One region of the Paenibacillus sp. FA6 genome, then DNA from elsewhere that is predicted to be linked to it. Evidence: riboswitches for the same ligand, from Rfam matches in the RefSeq annotation. Region 1 holds a riboswitch; each other region holds the start of a gene.

Evidence for each region. Region 1 has a riboswitch for cyclic di-AMP ahead of ACP8HI_RS21990 (C40 family peptidase). Riboswitches for the same ligand answer to the same signal wherever they lie in the genome.
Region 2: it holds a riboswitch for cyclic di-AMP, as region 1 does, so the genes downstream of both, ACP8HI_RS15950 (TrkH family potassium uptake protein) here and ACP8HI_RS21990 (C40 family peptidase) in region 1, are expected to answer to the same signal.
Region 3: it holds a riboswitch for cyclic di-AMP, as region 1 does, so the genes downstream of both, kdpF (K(+)-transporting ATPase subunit F) here and ACP8HI_RS21990 (C40 family peptidase) in region 1, are expected to answer to the same signal.
Region 4: it holds a riboswitch for cyclic di-AMP, as region 1 does, so the genes downstream of both, ACP8HI_RS23170 (TrkH family potassium uptake protein) here and ACP8HI_RS21990 (C40 family peptidase) in region 1, are expected to answer to the same signal.

The regions. Positions count from the first base shown of each region.
Region 1 is NZ_CP188820.1:4,838,655-4,844,344, forward strand. It holds gene ACP8HI_RS21975 (M1 family metallopeptidase) at 1-1,229, shown strand, start outside; gene ACP8HI_RS21980 (hypothetical protein) at 1,241-2,065, shown strand; cyclic di-AMP (ydaO/yuaA leader) riboswitch at 2,269-2,408, shown strand; gene ACP8HI_RS21985 (C40 family peptidase) at 2,413-2,880, shown strand; cyclic di-AMP (ydaO/yuaA leader) riboswitch at 3,074-3,211, shown strand; gene ACP8HI_RS21990 (C40 family peptidase) at 3,215-3,688, shown strand; gene ACP8HI_RS21995 (GNAT family N-acetyltransferase) at 3,822-4,322, shown strand; gene ACP8HI_RS22000 (c-type cytochrome) at 4,450-4,806, shown strand; gene ACP8HI_RS22005 (4a-hydroxytetrahydrobiopterin dehydratase) at 4,983-5,315, opposite strand; gene ACP8HI_RS22010 (hypothetical protein) at 5,456-5,690, opposite strand, start outside.
Region 2 is NZ_CP188820.1:3,406,469-3,412,158, reverse strand. It holds gene uvrC (excinuclease ABC subunit UvrC) at 1-439, shown strand, start outside; gene ACP8HI_RS15955 (CPBP family intramembrane glutamic endopeptidase) at 411-2,051, opposite strand; cyclic di-AMP (ydaO/yuaA leader) riboswitch at 2,297-2,440, shown strand; gene ACP8HI_RS15950 (TrkH family potassium uptake protein) at 2,502-3,842, shown strand; gene ACP8HI_RS15945 (potassium channel family protein) at 3,883-4,551, shown strand; gene ACP8HI_RS15940 (LysR family transcriptional regulator) at 4,596-5,501, opposite strand.
Region 3 is NZ_CP188820.1:4,254,465-4,260,154, reverse strand. It holds gene ACP8HI_RS19565 (glycosyltransferase) at 1-626, shown strand, start outside; gene ACP8HI_RS19560 (PIG-L deacetylase family protein) at 613-1,113, shown strand; gene ACP8HI_RS19555 (hypothetical protein) at 1,257-2,087, shown strand; cyclic di-AMP (ydaO/yuaA leader) riboswitch at 2,383-2,579, shown strand; cyclic di-AMP (ydaO/yuaA leader) riboswitch at 2,608-2,792, shown strand; gene kdpF (K(+)-transporting ATPase subunit F) at 3,147-3,224, shown strand; gene kdpA (potassium-transporting ATPase subunit KdpA) at 3,274-4,953, shown strand; gene kdpB (potassium-transporting ATPase subunit KdpB) at 4,971-5,690, shown strand, end outside.
Region 4 is NZ_CP188820.1:5,103,969-5,109,658, forward strand. It holds gene ACP8HI_RS23160 (DUF4179 domain-containing protein) at 1-429, opposite strand, end outside; gene ACP8HI_RS23165 (RNA polymerase sigma factor) at 437-1,018, opposite strand; gene ACP8HI_RS23170 (TrkH family potassium uptake protein) at 1,256-2,626, opposite strand; cyclic di-AMP (ydaO/yuaA leader) riboswitch at 2,796-2,945, opposite strand; gene ACP8HI_RS23175 (hypothetical protein) at 3,080-3,301, shown strand; gene ACP8HI_RS23180 (undecaprenyldiphospho-muramoylpentapeptide beta-N-acetylglucosaminyltransferase) at 3,628-4,731, opposite strand; gene ACP8HI_RS23185 (SDR family NAD(P)-dependent oxidoreductase) at 4,728-5,690, opposite strand, start outside.

The DNA.
Region 1 (5,690 bases):
GTATCTACAATGTGCGTATCCATGTTCCAGAGAACTACATTGTTGCTTCTACAGGCTTTCCTATTAAAACAGCTCAGTTCCTAAAGGGTGAGAAGATCTACCAGTTCTACGCAGATGATGTTCACGACTTTGCTTGGTCGGCATCTCCTGATTTCATTGTAGCAGAGAAGCCCTTCTCTTCTCCTGAAGTTCCTGGTGTACGAATCAAGCTATATCTAGACCCTGCTCATAAGGATATGAAAGATCGCTATTTCTATGCCGCTGAGGTTGCCTTGAAATATTTCAGCAAGTGGTATGGTCCCTATCCTTATTCCACCTTGTCGATCGTTGTCCCTCCTACTGCAGGCAATGGCGCAGGCGGTATGGAGTATCCGACCTTAATTACAGCCTTCGGTGCCAAGAACGATTCACCTGGTTATGAACTGGAGCGAACGGTTATTCATGAGATTGGTCATCAATATTTCTATGGGATGATTGCAAGTAATGAATTTGAAGAGGCCTGGCTAGATGAGGGTTTCACCTCATATGCAGAAGATCAGCTGATGGAGCAGGAATTCGGACTCGTCCCCAACCTTCCCGTCCAAGCCACGATCATCCCTTCACCCGCCTCACTCACACAGGAGGCATGGAAATATGGCTCTCAGGAACATTATGCTCAGAATGTCTATTACCGTGGCAAGTTAGTGTTAAAAAGTATTGAGAGACAGGTAGGTCAGCAGAAGATGAGTAAGATTATGACGGCCTACACTCAGAAGTACCGCTTTTCCCACCCATCAACCCGTGATTTCCAAATGATTGTGGAGCAGGTCACCCATAAATCGTGGCAATCCTTTTTCGATCAATATGTCTATGGTAAACAAATGACCGACTTTGCTGTTGATAGCATCACAGTACAGAAGAAAGACGTTGCCTCTGGGACACAATATGAATCGAACGTAACTGTAAGCCGACTAGATGGTACCTACTCCAATATCCCAATACGGTTTACCTTCGCTGATGGTCATACCTTACACAAGGTATGGAATGGAACAGGAGACACTATCCAGTTCAAGCTACAATATAAATCGCCTCTTTCCTCGGCTCTCATTGATCCAGATTACACACTTGTACTGGAGAATAAATATATCAATAACTATTTAACAGCGGAGCTAGATATCGAGAAGGTCTCCCGCTGGAATATTAGCATGACCAAGCTGCTTGAAGTATGGCTTGGAAGTCTGTCCTGGTGAGGTGAAGAACGGTGAGGACGAATATCGCCAATGGCTGGATCAGTGTCAAGAATCAATTCTACGTCGTTATCATTCTATTTCTGTACCAACTTCTCTTCAGTTACTTTCTGTACCGTTTAGTCAATTCAGTCGTAGTTCCTTTACTTCAGCGCTACCCAGATCCACCTCCCACTGAATTAAGTCAGATCTTATTCTATGTTGAGGGTCAATTGAATCTCACACATAGCCAAACCGTTCACAACTATATGTGGATTCTACTGGGTATGTTACTCTTTCGTATGCTTCTCACCCCTTTCATTCATTCAGGCATATTCTATGGACTTCACCAAGAACAAAAGGGTGAGACAGGGCTTTTCTTCTTCAAAGGTATGGCTTTGTACGCCAAACCAGTGATGCTATTCTATTGGAGCGAGGCATTATTGGTTCTTCTTCCCGCGTACTGGTTAATCCCTAAGCTTTATACGTTAGCCATTAGCGGCTTTATGTCACCATCCATATTACTTCAGGCTATTCCTTATGTGCTGGGATGGGGCATATACCGATATGTCATACACCAGGTCATCCTCTTCATGCAATTTGGAAAAATAGGGTCAGCAGGCATCTTCTCCTCTGCCCTGATATGTTTGCGCAATGCGCTTCCTGTTATTGGCATATCCCTTATCTTGGGCGTATTCAGTTTACTTCTCTTCTGCCTATTTACTGGTCTCTCACTTGTGTGGTCAGGGCTTCTCGCCCTCATACTTCAACAGTCCTATCCACTAATAGCTTGTCTATTTAAATTGTGGCATATCACTTCTCATTATCATTTGTGGCACTCCAAATTTTACAAGTCATAATAACTCTCCTTTATGTCTCTTAATAATTGCTTGTTATAAGAAGCCTCCGTCCTTTTCACCAAAAGGGTCGGGGGTTTCTTGTCTTTATTGAGTTATTGGAATTTGCCAAAGTATAAATCCTCTGTTAAGATATCACTTGTAACAACTTTGTAACCTTTACAACCTATTCATATTATTAGTTATCGACGATTGTCACTTATTGGTGCATCATACAGCCGAATTCCTAAGCACCAGGGGGCGGGGGATCCAATTATATGGGTGAATTGATCTTGAATCAGAGGGATCATAGGGTACCTTCAACCGAATCCTTAAGCTAACCTCGCAGGCATTGGAAGGGGAAAACGTAATTGAACAAGAAGTTAACTGCTAGCGTATTAAGTATGGCTCTTGCATTTACCATTGGAACAGGTAGCGTATTCGCCGACTCAACCATGGATTCGGTCATTGACCGTACCATTGGAGTTAGTTATAAGACTGGTGGAACATCCACCAACGGATTTGATTGTTCTGGCTTCACTCGGTATGTCTTCACGAAATTAGGCATCACCTTGCCAAGACAGTCTTCAGCACAGTTCAAAACAGGTACAGCCGTATCACGTAATGAGATGAGACCTGGAGATCTAGTCTTTTTCAACACTTCCGGAAAAGGTGTATCTCATGTTGGTGTATTTGTCGGTAGTGGAAAATTTGCTCATGCATCTACTTCACGTGGTGTCATCATCAGTTCTCTAAACGAAAGTTACTACGCCAAGCGCTATGTTGGTGCCAAACGAGTCATGAGTACTGCCAAATATCAAGCAGCTGCTTACAATTAACAATACAATAAATAGTACCTTAGGAAGACCTATCGAGGAGTCGACATCTCTTTCGTAGGTCTCCTTTTTCAACAAAATTAAATAATATACCTCAAATATGATAGAAACAATTGCCAAAACGCCATTCCTTTGCTACAATAGTTCAAGTAAGTACATAGTAACAACTTTGTAATAAGTTTTGTAACATTTACGTTAACTATATCTGCCGAATTCCCGATACAACGGGAAGTGGGGGAACCGTCTTGGGTGAATTGATCTTGCAACAGAGGGATCATAGGGAACCTTCAACCGAATCCTTAAGCTAACCTCGCAGGCACCGGAAGGAGTTATCTTGTTGAAGAAGAAATTAATATCAGTAGCACTAGGAATGACAATATTGTTGTCCTTCGGAACTGGAAGCGCTTTCGCAGATTCCAAGCTGGACAAGGCTATCGATCCGACGATCGGGACTGAATATGTAGGTGGCGGAGTAAGCACCAATGGATTCGATTGCTCAGGATTTACAATGTATATTTTTGATAAGCTCGGTGTTGAATTACCCCATCAATCAGGTTCCCAATTTAGTATGGGCACAGCAATTGCACAGAAGGACTTAAGAGAAGGAGATCTTGTCTTCTTTAACTTTACTGGAAAAGGTCTTGTATCGCACGTTGGAATATACGTAGGTGATGGAAAGTTTGCACATGCGTCTTCATCTAAAGGTGTCATTATTAACTCACTTAGCCAAGCCTATTATACAAACGGTTACGTTGGCGCTAAAAGAATTATGAGTGATAATACATATGAATCTGCTGCACTCGATAATTAAATAATTGTTATTAACGGGCCTGCAGTTGAGATTTCAATAGAATCTCAACTGCAGGCTCTTTCATTTCATCCCTATTATAGTGGTAGTTCAAAAGGTCAGGTTTGAACTACCTCTTACAGAAAGGAATCTATGTATGAATCACCCGGATTTGATCATCACACCCATGGACATTGACCATGCTCGCGCTATATCGGAATGGACTTATCCCACTCCCTACGATATTTACGGATGGATGCCATGGGACCAAATGGAAGCACTAGGTATTGAATTTGGCGATCCCATCATTCGTAAAGAACAGTATGCTTCTGTGACGAATGCACAAGGGGAACTCTGCGGATTTGCTCAGTTCTTCCCGTTAGAAGGCGTAACTCGTCTTGGTATCAGCATGCGACCTGATTTATGCGGACAGGGATTAGGAAAGGTTGTTGTACAATCCATTGTTTGTGAGGCAGTACGTCGGAGCCCCCATGATGAAATTGACTTAGAGGTCCTAACCTGGAACAAGCGCGCCATCCAGGTATACCTCAAAGCAGGGTTTGAAATTACGGATACTTATGAACGACTCACTCCGGATGGTATGAAGCCTTTTTTTTGCATGGTTTTAAGACAACCTTCCGATTTCTATGATAAATAGCACTCCTTAACGCCCTTTATATAATATATACTGGATTTTTCGTTTCTTTTTTGGCACAATAGGTATGATGTACGTTTCCCATCCGTTATAATAAAATTATCAGCTTACATAAGAAAGGGTGAACAAGATGAAGAAATATATCATGAGTGGTTTCTTCTTTACTGCATGTATTCTAGCCATCGTGCTTATGTTTACACTGCCTGGTCAAGGGGAAGAAAACAAGGTTGTAAAACCTAGTATGCCAGAAGTTGTATTGGATGCTTCAGCAGCCGAAATACTAGTTAAAGCAAGTTGTATTTCTTGTCACGGTGATCAGCTACAAGGTGGAGTAGGTCCAAACCTACAAGCAATTGGTAGCACTATGTCACCTGAAGAAATATACACATTGGTTAGTAAAGGTAAAGGAATTATGCCTGGCTTCAAAGATACATTAGCAGAAGAAGAAATTGCTAATGTCGCGCAGTGGTTAGCTCAAAAGAAATAACACAAGCTGAAACGGCTACGCTGTCCTTTTGAAGGACGGTATCCGTCTCTGCCGAAATATAAGAATTAGAGTATCAAGTGAAACTTATACTTTCTTATATTTTGACATGCAAAAACGGGTACCTTCCTTATTGGGACGGTACCCGTTCTGCGTCAAATCTTGCTACTCTTCACTTTCTATCTACTTTTCACAATCCCTGCATCATGATTTCTCTCATTTGCACACATTTTTTCAAAGGCCTCATTATATTGCTTCGCCTCTTTCATGTCTACAGCAGTTAGATATCCTTCATCCCAAGAAGTGAGACGGAGAATAACATTCTGATAATCAATGGTGATCAGAGGATGATGGTTAAAGGCCTCAGAGATGGTTGCTACTTCATCTACAAATGAAATTCCCTTCATAAAACTTGAAAAAGTGAATCTGCGTTCTATAAAGCGCTCCTCAACTAACTCCCAGCCCTTAAGCTGACTCAAATGTACGTCCACTTCTTCCTTTGTATACGTCACTCTTTAAGCTGCCACCTTTCCATACCCATGTTATCTAACGATAACCCCGTACCTTGTAGAGGTAGTCCAAAAAGGTATATTTTGAACACGCACTTTTATCATTGTATTCTTTCAAATAGCCTTTCATGCAACATTCTCTATTAGATTAAAGACACAACGGCCAGTTCCTTATCTCCAATCAGTATATTAATTCGATGATTCTCTCGGTCATGGATAACCACGCCACTTCCAACCGCTATAGATGGCTCTGTTCCCAGTCCATAGAATAAATCTTCCGCCAAAGCTTCCATGACTTCTTGCTTATCCCCGTCCGATAGCTGAACCCATTCCTCTTCTTCCATCTCAAAGAATAAATAACTATCTGTAATTCTACCT
Region 2 (5,690 bases), 1.4 Mb from region 1:
AGACCTAATCGTTGTAGATGGTGGAAAAGGGCAAATCTCGGTGGCTGTGGATGTGCTACAGAATGAATTAGGATTATTTATACCTGTGTGTGGGCTAGTGAAGGACGTGAAGCATAGAACTTCACAGCTAATGATAGGTGATCCGGCTGAAACGATTCATCTTCCACGCGATAGCCAGGAATTCTATCTTTTACAGAGGATTCAAGATGAGGTACATCGCTTTGCCATTACCTTTCACCGTGAACAGAGGGGCAAATCGATGGTTACTTCGCAGCTCGATGCCATTCCAGGCGTGGGAGATAAGCGCCGTAAGCTTCTGCTGAAGCATTTCGGTTCACTCAAAAAAATAAGAGAGGCCAGTGTCGAAGACTTCCGGTCTCTCTCGATAGGCGAGAAGCTCGCCTCACAAATTATTGCAGCACTTCAGGAGGAGTCATAACATAAGGCTTCTCTTTTTTCATGGAGTGAACAATGTAAATGACGTAAGCGACGATGAATGGCATGATCATAGAAACAACTCCAGCTATGATGTTCGTGGTGTCACCTAGTGTGAATAGGCTGAACCCCATAAGGATGCTATTAAACACAACATGACTGAACATGACAGCGATATAGCCATAGCGTAAAAAGATGAAACTGAAGAGTAGTCCGATGATAATAAGCTCTATTGGCCGTGAAATGACGGGGTAAATCGGATAAAGCGTATGACCGAATGCCCAGATGATGGATGGAATCAGGCAGGCCACAAATGTATTCTTGACAAGCTTCTTCATCATCTTTATGCCGAATAAACGATAAACAGCTTCCTCGGAAATTCCAGCCACCCATGCTAATAATGGCAACATCCAGGGATAGATCATGTTGATAGGAGACTGCGTTGCATCTGTCGTGGACCAACTATGGATCGTTAGATCAAGAGTGAAATAAATAATGGATTGTATTCCTAACAATATTAATGCCCATAAATACCCAACGAGCATGCTGTGGAGTACATAATGTCCATAACCTGTTTCTTTCCAGCGTGGCCACGGATTAAGATCTGCTTCCTTTCTCCATAAGCCATCTCCGCCTACAAGCGAGAAGTACAGTAACGCAGCCATGACCAGAGTGAGAGCCCCTTGTACGATCAATCCGATGATTAGATTGGGTCCTGTAACTCCTTGCGCTTCCAATGCAGGCAACATATTTAGTGTGCTCAACATGGATACAATGAAATAAAAGGAACTCAGAAAGATACCTCTTACAAAAGAAGTATGTCTTCTAGTTAATGCACTGTAAACGATAGCGAGTATACCCAGCACTAGAGTCAGAAGCCCGTATCCAAGGAAAGTCATCCAGAGTGCTTTCGTATGTTCATTGTTCACATACGAAGTATGCTCTTCTGGAACTGAAAATGAAGGTTGGAAGGATAGTATTTGCTCAGATCCAAAGGTGAAATTAAACTGTAATTCAGCATTACCGATCATCGTAGTTGAATCAGCATATGTAAGGTGTGACTCTTTATTCGGAACGATGTGGAAATCACTTGGATTATAGCCTGATTTACTCAGCCATTGTGCAGCAAGAGCCTCTTGATCTCTTGGGTTCATAGAAATTTCTATTGGCGGTGCGGTAAGAGCTCTTTCTTGAGCAAAAGCTACGACTTCACCTGTGTTCATATGTACATCAATATTGAAGGGTTTAGTTGAATCGAATACCTCCAAGCGGACACGATATACATCATATGGATATTTACTTGTGAAAGTTTCGTTATATTTCTTTACGAGTTTCTCTTTGGCAAGATAACCATATAATTCTGAGTGAGATTGGTATGTGACGAGACTTTCTTGAGAAGATAATACCTGAAGTTGAAGTTGTGATTCAGCATATTGTGTTGCAACTTCTCTTGCTCGTTCCTTACTGATTAAATCACTGCTTTGTTGCTCCAATGTATCTGAAGCTGTACTAGGAAAAACTTGCACAATCATGAATAGAAGCAGACCGATAGCGGCGAGAATACCCAAAACCTTATAGTTGGCTTTCAGTTTCAAAGGTTGCCCTAAAGAATTCATTCATTCCCCTCCCAAATTTTTATATAGCCATTAGAATAACGTAAACATAGCATAGGTTCAAGTTGTTAATCCAGTAACTGTAAGATAAAAATACGAAAACATGATAAAAGCGAAGATAATAACATATAAACAGAGAGAATGACCCTTGGAGAACGTTCCTTATGCTCTTTTAAGGTTATATTGAATCATTTATACGAAAAGGAACTTTGTACAGTTTGTAAATAAGGATTATAATCGTGATGCAAATTAAAAATGCGCCGAATTTTCATATGAAATACGGGGGAACCATTGTATTAATGGGGTGAATTTCGTTATTTGTTTATCGAATAGGGCAACCTGTGCATGCCCGAATCCGTCAGCTAACCTCGTAGGCGATATGCTATCAGGAACCAACCCGAGAGGCATTGGATTTCCAGTGCTTTTTTTGTTGGCTTCAAAGGGGTGAAAGTATTGAAATTGAAGTTGAGTTGGATCAGATTAGCCCCTCCGCAAATTCTAGTATTGGGTTTCGCCAGTATTATTATGTTAGGAGCTTTGCTACTTACGTTACCTATCTCTAATGCAACAGGTAAGTCGCTAGCTTTTATTGATGCATTATTTACCGCTACATCAGCTACCTGCGTAACAGGGTTGGTAGTTAAGGATACAGGAATATTTTTTAGTACATTTGGTCAAATTGTCATTATTGTACTCATTCAAGTGGGTGGTATTGGATTTATGACGATGGCGACGATGTTCTCATTTGCTCTAAAAAGGAAGATTTCGCTTCGGGATCGATTACTACTGCAAGAAGCGATGAATCAGAACACAATGGAAGGTATAGTACGTTTGATCCGAAAAGTATTATTATTCTCATTCGTTATAGAAGGTACTGCAGCCATTATGTTGACCAGTCGTTGGGCATTTGACATGCCTTTTGGAAAAGCTTTATACTTTGGAATTTTTCATGCGATTTCTATGTTTAACAATGCTGGTTTCGATCTATTCGGTAATTTCCACAGCCTCACAGGTTCAGTATATGACCCTATAGTGAATTTTGTAGTTATGTTCCTGATTGTGTCAGGTGGGATTGGATTTATTGTGTTATCTGATATTGTAGATTTTCGAAGAACACGAAGATTATCACTGCACTCTAAAGTTGTGCTGTCCATGACAACATTCCTGATCTTATTCGGAGCGATCATTATATATGTTTTCGAATTTTCAAATTCAAAAACATTGGGACCGTTGCATGGAGGAGGAAAGATTCTCAGTTCCTTTTTTCAATCAGTTTCGACACGTACAGCTGGAGCCAACACCATTGCTATTGGAGATATGCGACAGGCTTCTCAATTTTTCATGGTTATACTTATGTTCATTGGTGCTTCGCCAGGATCTACTGGAGGTGGGATCAAGACCACGACGTTTACAATCATTATTGGAGCCGTTATTGCGATGTTACGTGGCCGAGATGATATTGTGATGTTCCGCTACCGACTTGCACAAGAACGGATATTCAAAGCTCTGACGATTACATTACTTTCACTTTTGCTCATCATAGGTGTAGTCATGGTACTCTCCACGACAGAAGATAGTAGTTTCTTAATGATATTATTCGAGACCACATCTGCCTTCGGTACGGTAGGGTTATCGATGGGATTAACAACACAACTAACTTTTACAGGGAAAATACTTATTATCTTTACGATGTTTGCTGGTCGTCTAGGGCTGATTACACTTGCTTATGCACTAGGACCAAAGAAAGGGAAAGAATTATACCGTCATCCTGAGGGTAAAGTTATCATTGGATAAATAAGAAATTGAAGTATGAAAAAGGAGTACGCGGATAAAAATGAAAAAACAGCAGTTTGTTGTTATTGGGTTAGGGCGGTTTGGATCGGCAGTAGCACTTGAACTTATGGCACTAAACTATGAAGTGCTAGGTATTGATAGAAATGAAGAGATTGTAAGTAATATGAGTGAATTACTCACGTACGCTGTTGTAGCTGATGCCTCAGATGAAGAGGTACTGAAATCGCTAGGTGTTCGTAATTTTGATTGTGGGATTGTAGCTATTGGAGACGATATCCAAATGAGTATTCTTGCGACGATCATATTAAAGGAATTAGGGGTATCTAAGGTTATAGCTAAAGCGATATCTGTTCTGCATGGGAGAGCGCTTGAGAAACTTGGAGTAGATCGGATCGTATACCCGGAGCGGGATATGGGCATACGGGTTGCACATCAATTGGTTACTCCCAATCTGTTGGATTATATTGAACTTTCGAAAGATTACAGTATTGTAGAGATTAAAGTTCCAGCCCGGCTTGATGGGAAGGCATTGGCGGAAATAAACACGCGTGTGAGATTTAGCTGTAGTATCGTAGCCTTGTATAGGGCAAATGGAATTATTATAGCTCCTACCGCTATGGATCAGCTTCGGACAGATGATATTATGGTTATTATCGGGTCTAACGAGAATATAGCACAGTTGGAGAGTGAACTAATGAATGACAATTAAATGAATTGGGATAAACCCAGAATCTGATGTAATGGATTCTGGGTTCATTGGTACAGGATAGATGAGTTGAATAATGATGTCGTTTCTACAGTCCATTGTTGGGCAGCCTTACTTAGCTCCGAATAATCCCCATAAATTAAGGAGGTAGTTCGTCGTGTCTCTTTGAGATCTGGGATATGGATAACCATTAGATCATTGTCATCGAGTAATCTTTGATGTAAATAAGATTTGGGAAGTAGTGTTACGGCTTTACAAGTGGGCAGCAAGCGAACAATGGCTTCGAAAGAATCGATCTCCATCCGAATATCAGGAATGATCCCTGTACTTTGAAACAGCTCATCTGTTAATTTGCGATACCATGTTCCACTAGAGAAAATAATCATCGGTAATCCTTGCAAATGGTTCATATTGACCTCTGATATTTCAGCGAGTGAATGGGTTCTTGGTAGAACTAATTCCAAATGGTCATCAAATAAAGGGATACAGGTTAGACCTGGTTCATTAATAGAAGAGGCGACGATCCCAACGTCTATCTTCTTCTCGCGGAGTGCTAAGACGATCTCGTGTGTTCTCCCTGTGACTACTTTGATTTCAGCTGTTGGATACTTTACCATAAATGTATTTATTAATGGTGGAAGAGTGGTTTGTAGAGTAGTCAGACTTGCTCCGAGAGTGACAGAGATTTGACTTCCATCTTGATGTTGGGAAATAGTTCTCAGAAATTTCCTTTGTTGCTTACCCTGTTCCTGGGCAAATATATATGTTAAATGCCCGATGGAGGTTAGCTCTAATCGTTTACCACGCCGATGGAAAAGCTTGACCCCAAGATCGTTCTCCAATTTGGCGATTTTGCGTGATAGGGCAGGTTGAGATATGTTGAGTAGTTTGGAAGCCTTATTAAGGCTGGATTGTTCTACGACGATTGCAAATACATCTAATGCTTCAAACATGGTACCCCTCCCTCTATTAAAATATAAGAAAGTATAAGTTTCACTTGATACTCTATTCTTTATATTTCCACTGAAACGGACGCCTTAAAGTGATACGAAGTATCGCTAGCATCGGAAGCATAAGCTTTTTTGAAAAAAGACGGCATAGCCATTTCTACTTGTTTATATAGTAGCATATGTGTTTTAGTT
Region 3 (5,690 bases), 580 kb from region 1:
TAAAGAAATCAGATCTCAAGGAAAAATTAAATATCCCTGAAAAATCTAGAGTTTTACTGTACGCCAGCAGACTGGAAGATGAGAAATATGAGATATGCAAGCTGTTGTTAAAGGCATGTGAAAATAAATTGCTTAAAGAGTTTCCAGACATGCATCTTCTTATTGCCGGTGACGGTATGAAGACCGAAAAAATAAAAACGCGTATTAACGAAACAATCAAATCAAATCGCATCCAGTATATAGGGAATCGATTGGATATGCCTGATTTGTATTCAATAAGTAATTATGTTGTGGGAACTGGAAGAGTTGCTTTGGAAGCCATATTTTGTGAGCGACCAGTAATAGCTATCGGTGCAGCTGGAACCTTCGGATTGGTAACATTAGATAATTTTGATAAGGCAATGCAGTATTACTTTTGTGATCATAAAATGCTTCTTCCCTTGAACCAAGCTAATATTACAAACGCTGTGAAAGATGCATTGCTCTTGGAAAACCCGAATTTACTTGGTAGCAAAGGGCTGAGACAACAGGCCGAACAAATCTTTGAAATTTCCGTTGTATCCAATGATATATGCAAAATATACAAGAAGAGCATACGAAAGGAGGAGGGCTATGACTTACAATAAGTTAATGATTGTTGCACATCCGGATGATGAAACTATTTTTGGCGGAGCTCAGCTGATACAAGAAAAGGGGTGGAAGGTCATTTGTGTGACAAACGGTGACAACAAGGTAAGATGCAAGGAATTCAAGAAAGTAATGAAAAAGGTAGATGCAGAGTATGAAATATGGAAGTACGAGGACAAATGGGGCGGTGATTTTGACCAGTCTCGTTTAAAGTCAGATTTGGAAGAGGTGTTAGCAAGGCAACCATTCGACAAAGTTGTAACTCATAACCTAGAGGGAGAATATGGTCACACGCAGCATCAAGTTTTATCGAAACTAGTTCATGAATTAATAGAGAAAGATATTTATGTGTTTCATACTTCAGATATAAAATTAGATGACGATATATTAGCGAAGAAAAGAGAAATACTCAAATGCTTTAAGAGTCAAGATATTAAATGGTTGAAGAAATATATTCAGTTTGAAGAAATTAAGAAAGTACGCTAAGGAATGAATTCGATAGAATAATGATATGATTGCCTCCCCCGCCTCAAGTCGAGTACACCACTAGTCCGTGGACTGGTGTTATTAGTTTCCTAATATTGTATGATGAATAAATCAAGATCACTGAATTGGGGGAGTTACTTTATATGCGCGGAAAACATAGGTCAATCATGATGGTGGCAGTCGTTTCGATAATAATACTGGCTGGATGCACCAATAAATTTGAGGATTCGATCTCGGATTGGGCTGAGGAATTAAAGAACGATGGTATTCATAAAGAGATATCGCTCACACAAGAGATAGGTTCTGCATCGGATCTACTGTTGGAAAATGAGGTAGGCAGCATCGAGGTAACAGCGACCACGGATGATCAGATGACGGTGAGCGCAACGTTCTCATTTCCTAATAAGCCATCACGTGAATCCAAATATCAGGAAATTATCGACAATACTGAAATCTCTGTAGTTACACGAGGAGATCAATTGGAGATTACCACACACCCTAAGGGTAACGAGAAGACGGATATGTGGAAGTGGGTAAAGAAGGAATACGGGTTCTCACAATTCAGCATCGATTATAAGGTGGAACTTCCAGATTCAGTGAATCGCTACAAGATCCAAAGTGATGTGGGCAGAATTAAACTCCATAATCTACAGGGGATCTATGATATTCGTAGTGATGTGGGCACGATTTATATCGAAGGTGCTCAAATCCAAGGGGAGTCCAAGATAACGTCAGATGTAGGTAGTCTTCAACTTGGAATTAATCAAATGGATAGCGAGAGCACTCTCATAGCAAAAACGGATGTCGGTAGTATCAAGGCAATACTCGCAGAGACACTTCAATATAGTTTAAAAGTGAGCAGCGATGTCGGTCGAGTCGTTGGAGCGCCCAAAGGGGAAAGTGATATGAATGGCGGTGGACCATTGATAACACTGACCTCCGATGTGGGATCTATTACGGTGGAAAGTCCTTAATCTATTTGAATTAGTTAGGGTCCAGATAGTCATGAAGTTAGGTATAAATTCAGATAAGGTCACCCATTTCGTGGGGGCCTTTTTTGTATTGGAATAATAGGGATATATTAATGTATTTATAAGAAAACGATATATAGGGAGCATCAATGAGCAGGGAGGAGGTATTTGATTTTTTAATCGCTATCATTGGTCTAGACACTCCTTATTTCGCTCTAGGAAGGGGTTGAGTCACCTTTACAGTAGGTTGGGGCGGGTGTATGATTCATAACGAAATACAAATTGTTAATATATTCAATTATTAATTTCGCTGAGTTTTCGCCTTGTGGCGGAGAACGGGGGAACCAAAAGTAGTTACCTTTTTTCGGTGTGAGAGTCGGAAATTGGTAGCTGCAGGGGTGAATCCTGGCAAGGTCAATTCGGTCTTTGCTGGGTAGAGCGACTCTCACGGCTCGAATCCGACAGCTAACCTCGTAAGCATAAATCTGAGAGAGGAATGCGTTATGTAAAGTTTATTGAAAGAATGTCTTGAACGCTGAATTCTGTGTAATTCAGAAACGGGGGAACCAATCGGAGATGTCTGCTGCGTAAACGCCGGACATGTCCATGGGGTGAATTTCTTAAGTACTGTACCAGTGACTTGAGAATAGGGCGACTTCCTCGCCCGAATCCGACAGCTAACCTCGTAAGCGTGCAGGGAGAGGCAGCAAACCGCCTTCTGGCTGGTTCATGAGTTTATTTGGTCATGGACTTACTAAGAAGCTCTGGAAAAGCTACTTTTCACTGAGCTTCTTTTTTGTTGTCTTTAAAAGGTAAGAGAGGACCTAATTAAGGAAGATGTGATCAATTTGGTTGTCTGTATCTTCAGATCTGCCGTCCGTGGTCGTTGGATTCCTAATTGAAAAATAGAATAAGGATCAACCATCAAAAATCTACATGAGAGAGGGGCAATCCCATAATGATGGATGTCTACATGGTCATTACTATAATTGTTGGATTCGGATTATTGTTACTGTTCACGCATTGGTGCGGAACGTTGGTGGATGGAGGGGGAAGGGAACAATGATTGTTGTACTTACATTAACCATACTCATCTTCATTTACCTTATATATGCGTTAGTCAATCCTGAGAAATTCTAGAAACACATATTCATTCAAAGAAATCATCCCTATAAGGAGGATATTAAGCATGGACTTACTGCAAATAGGAATTGTGATTGTTGTACTACTGTTGCTGGTGAAGCCAGTGGGTACTTATATGTTTCATGTATTCTCCAATGAACCCAATCGGACGGATAAGATATTCGGTTCCATCGAAAATGTGATCTTCAAGATCATCGGGTTAAGAAATCGTGACAGTATGAATTGGAAACAGGTTGTACTGAGTTTAATTGCTACGAATGCGGCGTTAGTCGCCATTGGTTACTTGCTTCTACGTTTTCAAGGAATCCTGCCAGGAAATCCAAGTGGTAACGAGAATATGGAAGCATCGCTCGCCCTTAACACAATCATCAGTTTTATGACCAATACCAATCTGCAGCATTACAGCGGCGAGAGTGGTTTGACTTATTTAACGCAAATGGCAATTATTACGATGATGATGTTCACATCGGCAGCGTCAGGAGCTGCGATTGCGGTCGCATTTATTCGCGGGATTACCCGGAGTGGGGAAGGGTTAGGTAACTTTTTTCAGGATTTCACCAAAGCTATTATTCGTATCTACGTACCACTAGCACTTGTTGTTACCATCGTATTGGTTGGCTTAAAAGTACCACAAACGTTCGACCCGACAGCTTCGATAACAACGCTTGAAGGGGTAGCGCAACAAATATCTATGGGTCCGATCGCTTCACTGGAGTCCATTAAACATCTTGGAACAAATGGTGGTGGATTCTTTGGAGTCAACTCGTCTCATCCATTTGAGAATCCAAGTCCACTGACGAATGTTATTGAAATATTAAGTATGTGGACTTTATCAGCATCGCTACCGTATATGTTTGGTCTGTTTGCGAGGAACAAGAAGCAAGGATGGGTCATATTCTCAGCCATGATGATTCTGTTCTTGGTATTTCTAAGCGTCAGTTATATGTCTGAAAATTCCGGAAACCCTGCGATTAATGCGCTAGGTATTGAATCTTCTCAAGGTAGTATGGAAGGAAAAGAGGTTCGGTTCGGCATAGCACAATCGGCATTGTTCTCTACCGTTACAACGGCTGCGACAACGGGATCGGTCAACAACATGCATGACACATTAACACCTCTCGGAGGACTTGCAGCACTTTCTGGAATGATGCTCAACGTCGTATTTGGAGGTAAAGGTGTCGGGTTGGTTAACATGTTGATGTACGCAATATTAGCTGTCTTTATTTGTGGGCTAATGGTTGGGCGGACCCCAGAGTTCTTAGGACGTAAGATTGAGGCCAGGGAAATGAAGTTGATTGCACTTGTTATTCTGGTGCATCCGTTTATTATCTTAGTTCCTACGGCGCTCTCATTCATGACCGCTTCGGGCTATGGTTCAATAAGTAATCCGGGATTCCATGGTTTATCCCAGGTCTTATATGAATACACTTCATCTGCAGCGAACAACGGCTCCGGTTTCGAAGGGCTTGCGGATAATAACGTATTCTGGAACGTATCGACCGGTCTCGTGATGTTCTTTGGACGCTACATGTCGATTATTGCGATGCTTGCAGTAGCGGGTTCACTTAGTGCTAAGAAACCTGTTGCTGAAACGATCGGTACATTCCGTACGGATAATAAGCTATTTATTGGAATATTGCTCGGTGTTGTCCTATTGATCGGGGCGTTGACGTTTCTTCCGGTCATTGTCTTGGGCCCTGTGGCCGAATTTTTAACACTCCATTAGAACGAGGTGCTTGAACGATGAGTAATAACCGCCAAAGCATGTTCAATGGTGAAATAGCCAAACATGCTGTTAAAGAGAGTTTTATCAAATTGAATCCAATGTTTATGATAAAGAATCCCGTGATGTTTGTTGTTGAGGTGGGGACATTGGTTGTACTGATGATGGTTCTATTTCCAAGTTATTTCGGAACCGAAGATCAACTGGGGTTTAATATCACGGTGTTCTTGATATTGTTATTTACGGTCCTATTCGCTAACTTCGCTGAATCGCTAGCAGAAGGACGTGGGAAGGCGCAAGCCGACTCCTTGAAGAAAGGTAAGCAGGAAATTAAAGCTAATAAACGTATAGGCTCGGAGATTAAGGTTGTTAATTCTACGGAGTTACGTAAAGGCGATGTCGTTATTGTCTCAAGGGGAGAGATGATTCCTGGAGATGGTGAAGTTATTGAAGGATTAGCATCAGTGGATGAATCGGCGATCACGGGCGAATCAGCTCCCGTGATCAAGGAAGCTGGGGGTGATTTCAACTCGGTAACCGGTGGAACACGGGTAGTCAGCGATGAAATCATAGTACGGATTACTGCTGATCCAGGCGAATCCTTTATCGACAAGATGATCTCTCTTGTAGAAGGTGCGACCCGTCAGAAGACACCCAATGAAATAGCACTTAATACGTTGCTTACTTGTTTGACGTTAATATTTCTAATCGTAGTGGTGACGTTGGCTCCCATCGCTAAA
Region 4 (5,690 bases), 270 kb from region 1:
ACCAATCAACCGATCTTCGGTCGTGGTTACTCCCTCGCGTTCAAGGGCAATCGACAGGCGGCTTCCATCGTAGTAAGCTTCTGAGATTGTCAGCGTTACGCCTTCATGGGTATCGCTTATGCCAAGCTTGGTAATAAGGCCATTCTCTGCAGCGGATTTCAGTCCGTTATCCACGTTATTCTGGAATATACTACCTATTAGGGGGACTTGGCCTAGCGTATCTGCCATTACCGGTGAGAAAAAGCCAGTGCTGATGATCCCTAGTCCAAGTGCTGCTGCAGTAGTGCTGGCGATCAATACTTTCTTAAGCATATTACCTCGTTTAGTAGTCTTATTCATGGTATTCTCTCCTATTCGATTCATAATTTGTGTGCTGAGGCTGTACTCCGGCGTCCCGGTTTCCCGGATCATGCCTTCAATATGTTCCATTTGCCTGTCATTCGTTTGATTGCGCAAATAATCCGCCTACCCTTCGTTTTTTGGTGGCTTGTACCATGAGCTTCTGGCGTAAGCGTTGATACTTTTTCCGTACGGTTGCTGGTCTACAGTCCATGATTTGGCCGATCTCTTCAAAATTGTATTGCTCTACTGCTTTGAGCAGTAGAATGTGTCTTTCTTCCGGGGTAAGATAGGTAAGCAATAAGGCTACAGCCGATTCCTGCTGTGGGATGTGCTCTGGAGGTTCCTCCTGCTGCCTAAAGTACGTTGCAATCCTTAACCTTCGGCGCTGTTTTGTTAACAGGTTGAGGCTGTGATGATAGGCAAGCGTGTACAACCATGCTGAGAAGGAAACGGTAGGCTCGTAACGATGAATTTCCTGATAGGCTTTGAGAAAAACCTCTTGAACCGCATCCTGAGCCTCTTCCCGGTCTTTGAGCAGATGATAGCAATAGATGTACATGGGCTTTTGAAATCTGAGAATGATAGATGTATAAGCTTCATGATTTCCAGCCTTTACAAGTGTAACAGCGGTCTCTATTTGCTCTGCGGCACTGTTGCTGGGTCTCACTTCTTCCAAGCAATCACCTCCTTTGCTTTTCGTCTATATAACAATTCCAAGTAGCTCTTTTGTGACATCGCATATGAAGTACGATTATAAACCGGAAATTGATTGCGGCGGAGCCAGCGTAGGGACTTAGAAAATAAAGAGAAAAGCAGTCTAAACCTCTCATAAAGGGGGTTTAGGCTGCTTGTATAATTTCAAAGCCTCATTTTCTAAATAATCTACAACCCATTCCTCCTCTGAATGTTTTGATTAACCTGTAATAACCCTCTCTATTGGATAATGGAACTTTGCGTTCTTTTTCTGGCCGCCAATGACAAACAAGAAAGAAGTTAAACCGATTCTTCCTATGAACATCAAAACCATGAGAATGCATTTTGCAACAATGCTGAGATCCGGGGTAATTCCCATAGATAAGCCAACTGTACCGAAGGCAGAACAAACTTCTAAAAATATAGCAATAAGCTGCTGTTCTTTATCAGAAATGCTTATAGCTATAACCGATACACAGCACATGACAATAGCTAATAGCGTAATGGCCAGTGATTTCAGAATATCATCTTGATGTAGCTCTCGATTAAAGATCTTGATCTCACGGTTTCCTTTTGCAAAGTGATAAATAAATAATATGTTTAAAGCAAATGTCGTCGTTCGTATTCCCCCGCCTACAGAATTGGGGGATCCTCCAATAAACATGAAAACACTCATAACCAAAAGTGTTGGCATTGAAAATTCGTTGATATCCATTGTAGTAAGCCCGGCACTTCTCGTCGTTGTCGCTTGAAAGAAGGCATAGAAAAAGCTTTCATGCCAAGTCATCCCCTTAAAAGCATGTTGATATTCAAGTAACAGAATAAGGATTGTCCCAATAACAAGAAGAATTCCATACGTAGATGTCGTCAACTTTGCGAATAATGAAAAGCGGAAAGGGTGATCAAGCTTCATCTTTTTCCTGGATAAATATGCCTTCGCCTCAATTAATACAGGAAATCCAATGGCACCAAAAATAATTAATATAATAGTTACCAGTTGCACGAAGTAATCGCCCGCATAAGGTGAAAGGGACTCTCCAGTTATATCCATCCCAGCATTTGTCGTCGCACTAACTGATGCAAACAAGCCTTGAAGGAATGCATCCTTCCAAGTCGGATAATATTTCAAGAAATGAAAACCAAAAATGAGTGCTCCTATAAGCTCTGTCAGGAGAATAATCTTCAGGATATCTTTAACTAATTGAACGAGTCCTGATAATGCGAACTGATTGTTGTCGACCATGATCAAGCGGCGTTCACGCAATCCAATTTTTCGACCCAAAAGCATCCAGAAGAATGTGCTCATAGCCATAATGCCAATACCCCCGAATTGCAATACGAGCATAATGACGAAATATCCAAATACGCTATAGGTCTCTGAAATATTAAATACAGATAAGCCTGTGTCACTTACTACACTGACAGCTGTGAAGACGGTGTCAAAAAAGGTCACTTTAACTCCAAGTCTATGCACTCCTGGGATACTGAATAATAGAATTGATATGGTTACTGCCAGTAAATAATAGCCGCTTATAACCTGAGCAGGTGACCGTTCTTCTAGCCAGACTCGTATTTTACTTTTACCCAACATAGATTACATATCTCCTTAATTTTGTTTATATCATAAAAGGTATTAGCAACCTTATTTAGGTCCCTGGTAATCGTACAGAATAGGCAACAAAAAGGAAGCCTACGGAAGAGGAAACTCTTCCGTAGGCTTCGAAGGGATCATTAAATAAACCCGTGTGCACACGAAATTTGTTGCCTCTCTCGATACGCTTACGAGGTTAGCTGACGGATTCGGGCGTGAGAGTCGCCCTACTCGAATCGAGATTCACCCCAGTGTGCCAGTAATGGCTACGTTTGGTTTCCCCGTTTCCCCACATGGGGGAATTAAGCGATAAAGACGTATAGGTTAGCATTTCTTTATCAAAAGTGATTTGAATGGTCTTCTAAGACGATTACGAAGGATTAGAATAGTGATTATCATACTCCTTGCGTTTATGCTTGTAAAGGAAGAAAGTCTGAGGAATGTCAACTGTTCATGGGAAACGAAATCACTGATTTCTCTCCTCTACAAGGTTTAACGAAACTGGACAACTTATTGGCTGATCTCCAAGTGGTTGAAGTGGGATCTCTACAAGGACCTATCGTGGAAGTGGAAAACCTGGTTACAGGATTAGATGGGAATAAAGTGATACCTAACTTAGCGGGTGCTAGAAACAATAAAACGATGAAAGAGATCGTGTTTGATGTAAATGTTTGAGCGGAGAACCCTGATACGTTACAATAGACCTTTCGAATGAAGATAAGGGAGTCTACATATTCGTAATGACTTATCAAGTAGAAGGTAATCTTGTGCAACTCATTTATATGATTGATAATACTTAATTGGTTAAAAGATGATGACACGTTAAACGTTTGCGCCAAACCATTAAGGGCACCCAAAAGGGTGCCCTTAATTTAATTTCCCTGACCGATTCCACTATATCTTCCGACTTCTCACGACTGTAAAGATAGGCCAAAGAAGAACAACATACTGACAACAGCGATGAAACAGAGGAGTAACCAAGATGCTAGTCTCATACCCAGCTAAACCGAATCTTCCCTTGAGACTCTTGAGTCATATATGCTTGCTTTCCTGATTAAATCCATTACTTTGTCGGCTCCTCCGCCGTTCTCATGCTGTCTCATTGTATCCCTGTATTTATAGCGATTCTCATATAATATCCTAATCGCGTTAATAAAGCCTTGAGTGGTCATTTCTTCTTGAAGTAACATCTCAGCAAAGCCAGTTTGTTGAAAATACTGGGCCTGGGCAAGTTGACCAGATCGACTCCCACCATTCGTATGCGGTATCAATAACATCGGTTTGTGCAAAGCAAGTAGCTCCATAATGGAGTTGGAGCCTGCACGAGACACGACGACATCGGCCATAGCCAATAGATTCGGTAATTCGCTACTTTTGACGAATTCATAAGCTCTGTAATTATGCGTAGAGAGGGAATGATCCACCTTGCCCTCCCCGCAGATATGAACAACCTGAAATGTATCTATTAACTCTGAAAGTACACCTTTTACGATTTGGTTAATGCTGTGTGCTCCGAGACTACCTCCCATAATAAGAAGAACTGGCTTCTCATAAGTGAAACCGCAGAAGGCTAATCCACGATGTTTATCGGCTAATTTGAAGCCATCTTTCATGATGTGACCCACATAAACAGCTTTGGGGGAAGGATGCTTTTGTGCCGTTTCTAGAAAGGTGGTAGTCATATGGGTGGCAAAAGGAAGTGAAATTTTATTGGCTAGTCCGAGGTTCAGATCTGGTTCATGAATAATAATTGGCACTTTATTGAGTTTTGCCGCAAGCACAACGGGGACAGAGACAAAACCACCCTTAGAGAAAACAACATCTGGTTTTATTGTTCGGATGAGTCTGTAGGATTGAAAGATGCCTTTCATGACGTTGAACACGTCGGTCACATTCTTCCAAGCGAAATACCGCCTTAGTTTGCCAGTAGAAATGGCATGGTACGTCACTTCTTTGTAGTCAGACACGAGCTTTTTCTCAATCCCTTGTTCAGAACCTATATAATGGATGTCCCAATTCTCTGCTACACACTTAGGTATCAATACAAGATTGCCTGATACATGACCCGCGGAGCCCCCACCAGTGAACACGATTGTGGTCCTCATCCTAAGAAACCACCCTTTTGTAACATTTCTCTTATCTCTGTTTTACTCATTAATACATGATTAGAATCGTAACTATGGAAATCTACCGGAACCCGGGTTGCATAAGCATCTTGTAACCCTTCTATTTGAAAAGGTGGGAGAATGACATAATAGTGCTCATCCAGATTGATGGAATGATTGCTTTCAAACTCGGAAATAAGTGCTTCATTTAGGCTTTCACCGGGGCGAATCCCTGTTTCATTGATCTGAATTGCAGTCGTTGCTAGATCCTCAATTAATACTTCTGCCATATCCTTAATGCTACAAGCAGGCATTTTTGTGACATAAACTTCCCCGCCTATGCTCTCTTCTGTCGCTTTAAGGAGTAATGTAATAGCATCACCTATGGTAAGGAAAAACCGAGTCATTCTGGAATCGGTTAGAGAAATGTCTAATCCATTCTCTATTCTTTGTTTGAAAATCGGAATTACACTACCGGTGGACCCGAGTACATTTCCACTTCTCACGCTTACGAACTTGGTCTTGGATTCTCTGAGATTAGCATGAACGACTAGTTTTTCGCCGAGGGCTTTGGTCATACCGTAGGTACTAGAGGGATGCGTAGCTTTATCGGTGGATACATAAATAACCTTTTTAACCCCATGTGTAATCGCCGCATGAATGACATGTTGCGTTCCCAATACGTTGGTTTTCATTGCACTGTCTGGCTGTTGTTCACAGATCGGTACATGCTTTAAGGCTGCTAAGTGATAGATGTAATCCACCTGATGGCAAGCCTGCATAAGTTCATATTTATCTCGAATATCCCCAATGATAAACGTTAGTTTGGGGTTATGATGAAATGCCTGTTGCATCTCTACTTGAAGGGACTCATTACGGGAAAATATACGAATTTCTTTAGGGTCTAGTTCTAGCAATCTTTGTACGAGTGCTTGTCCCCAAGAACCTGTCCCCCCGGT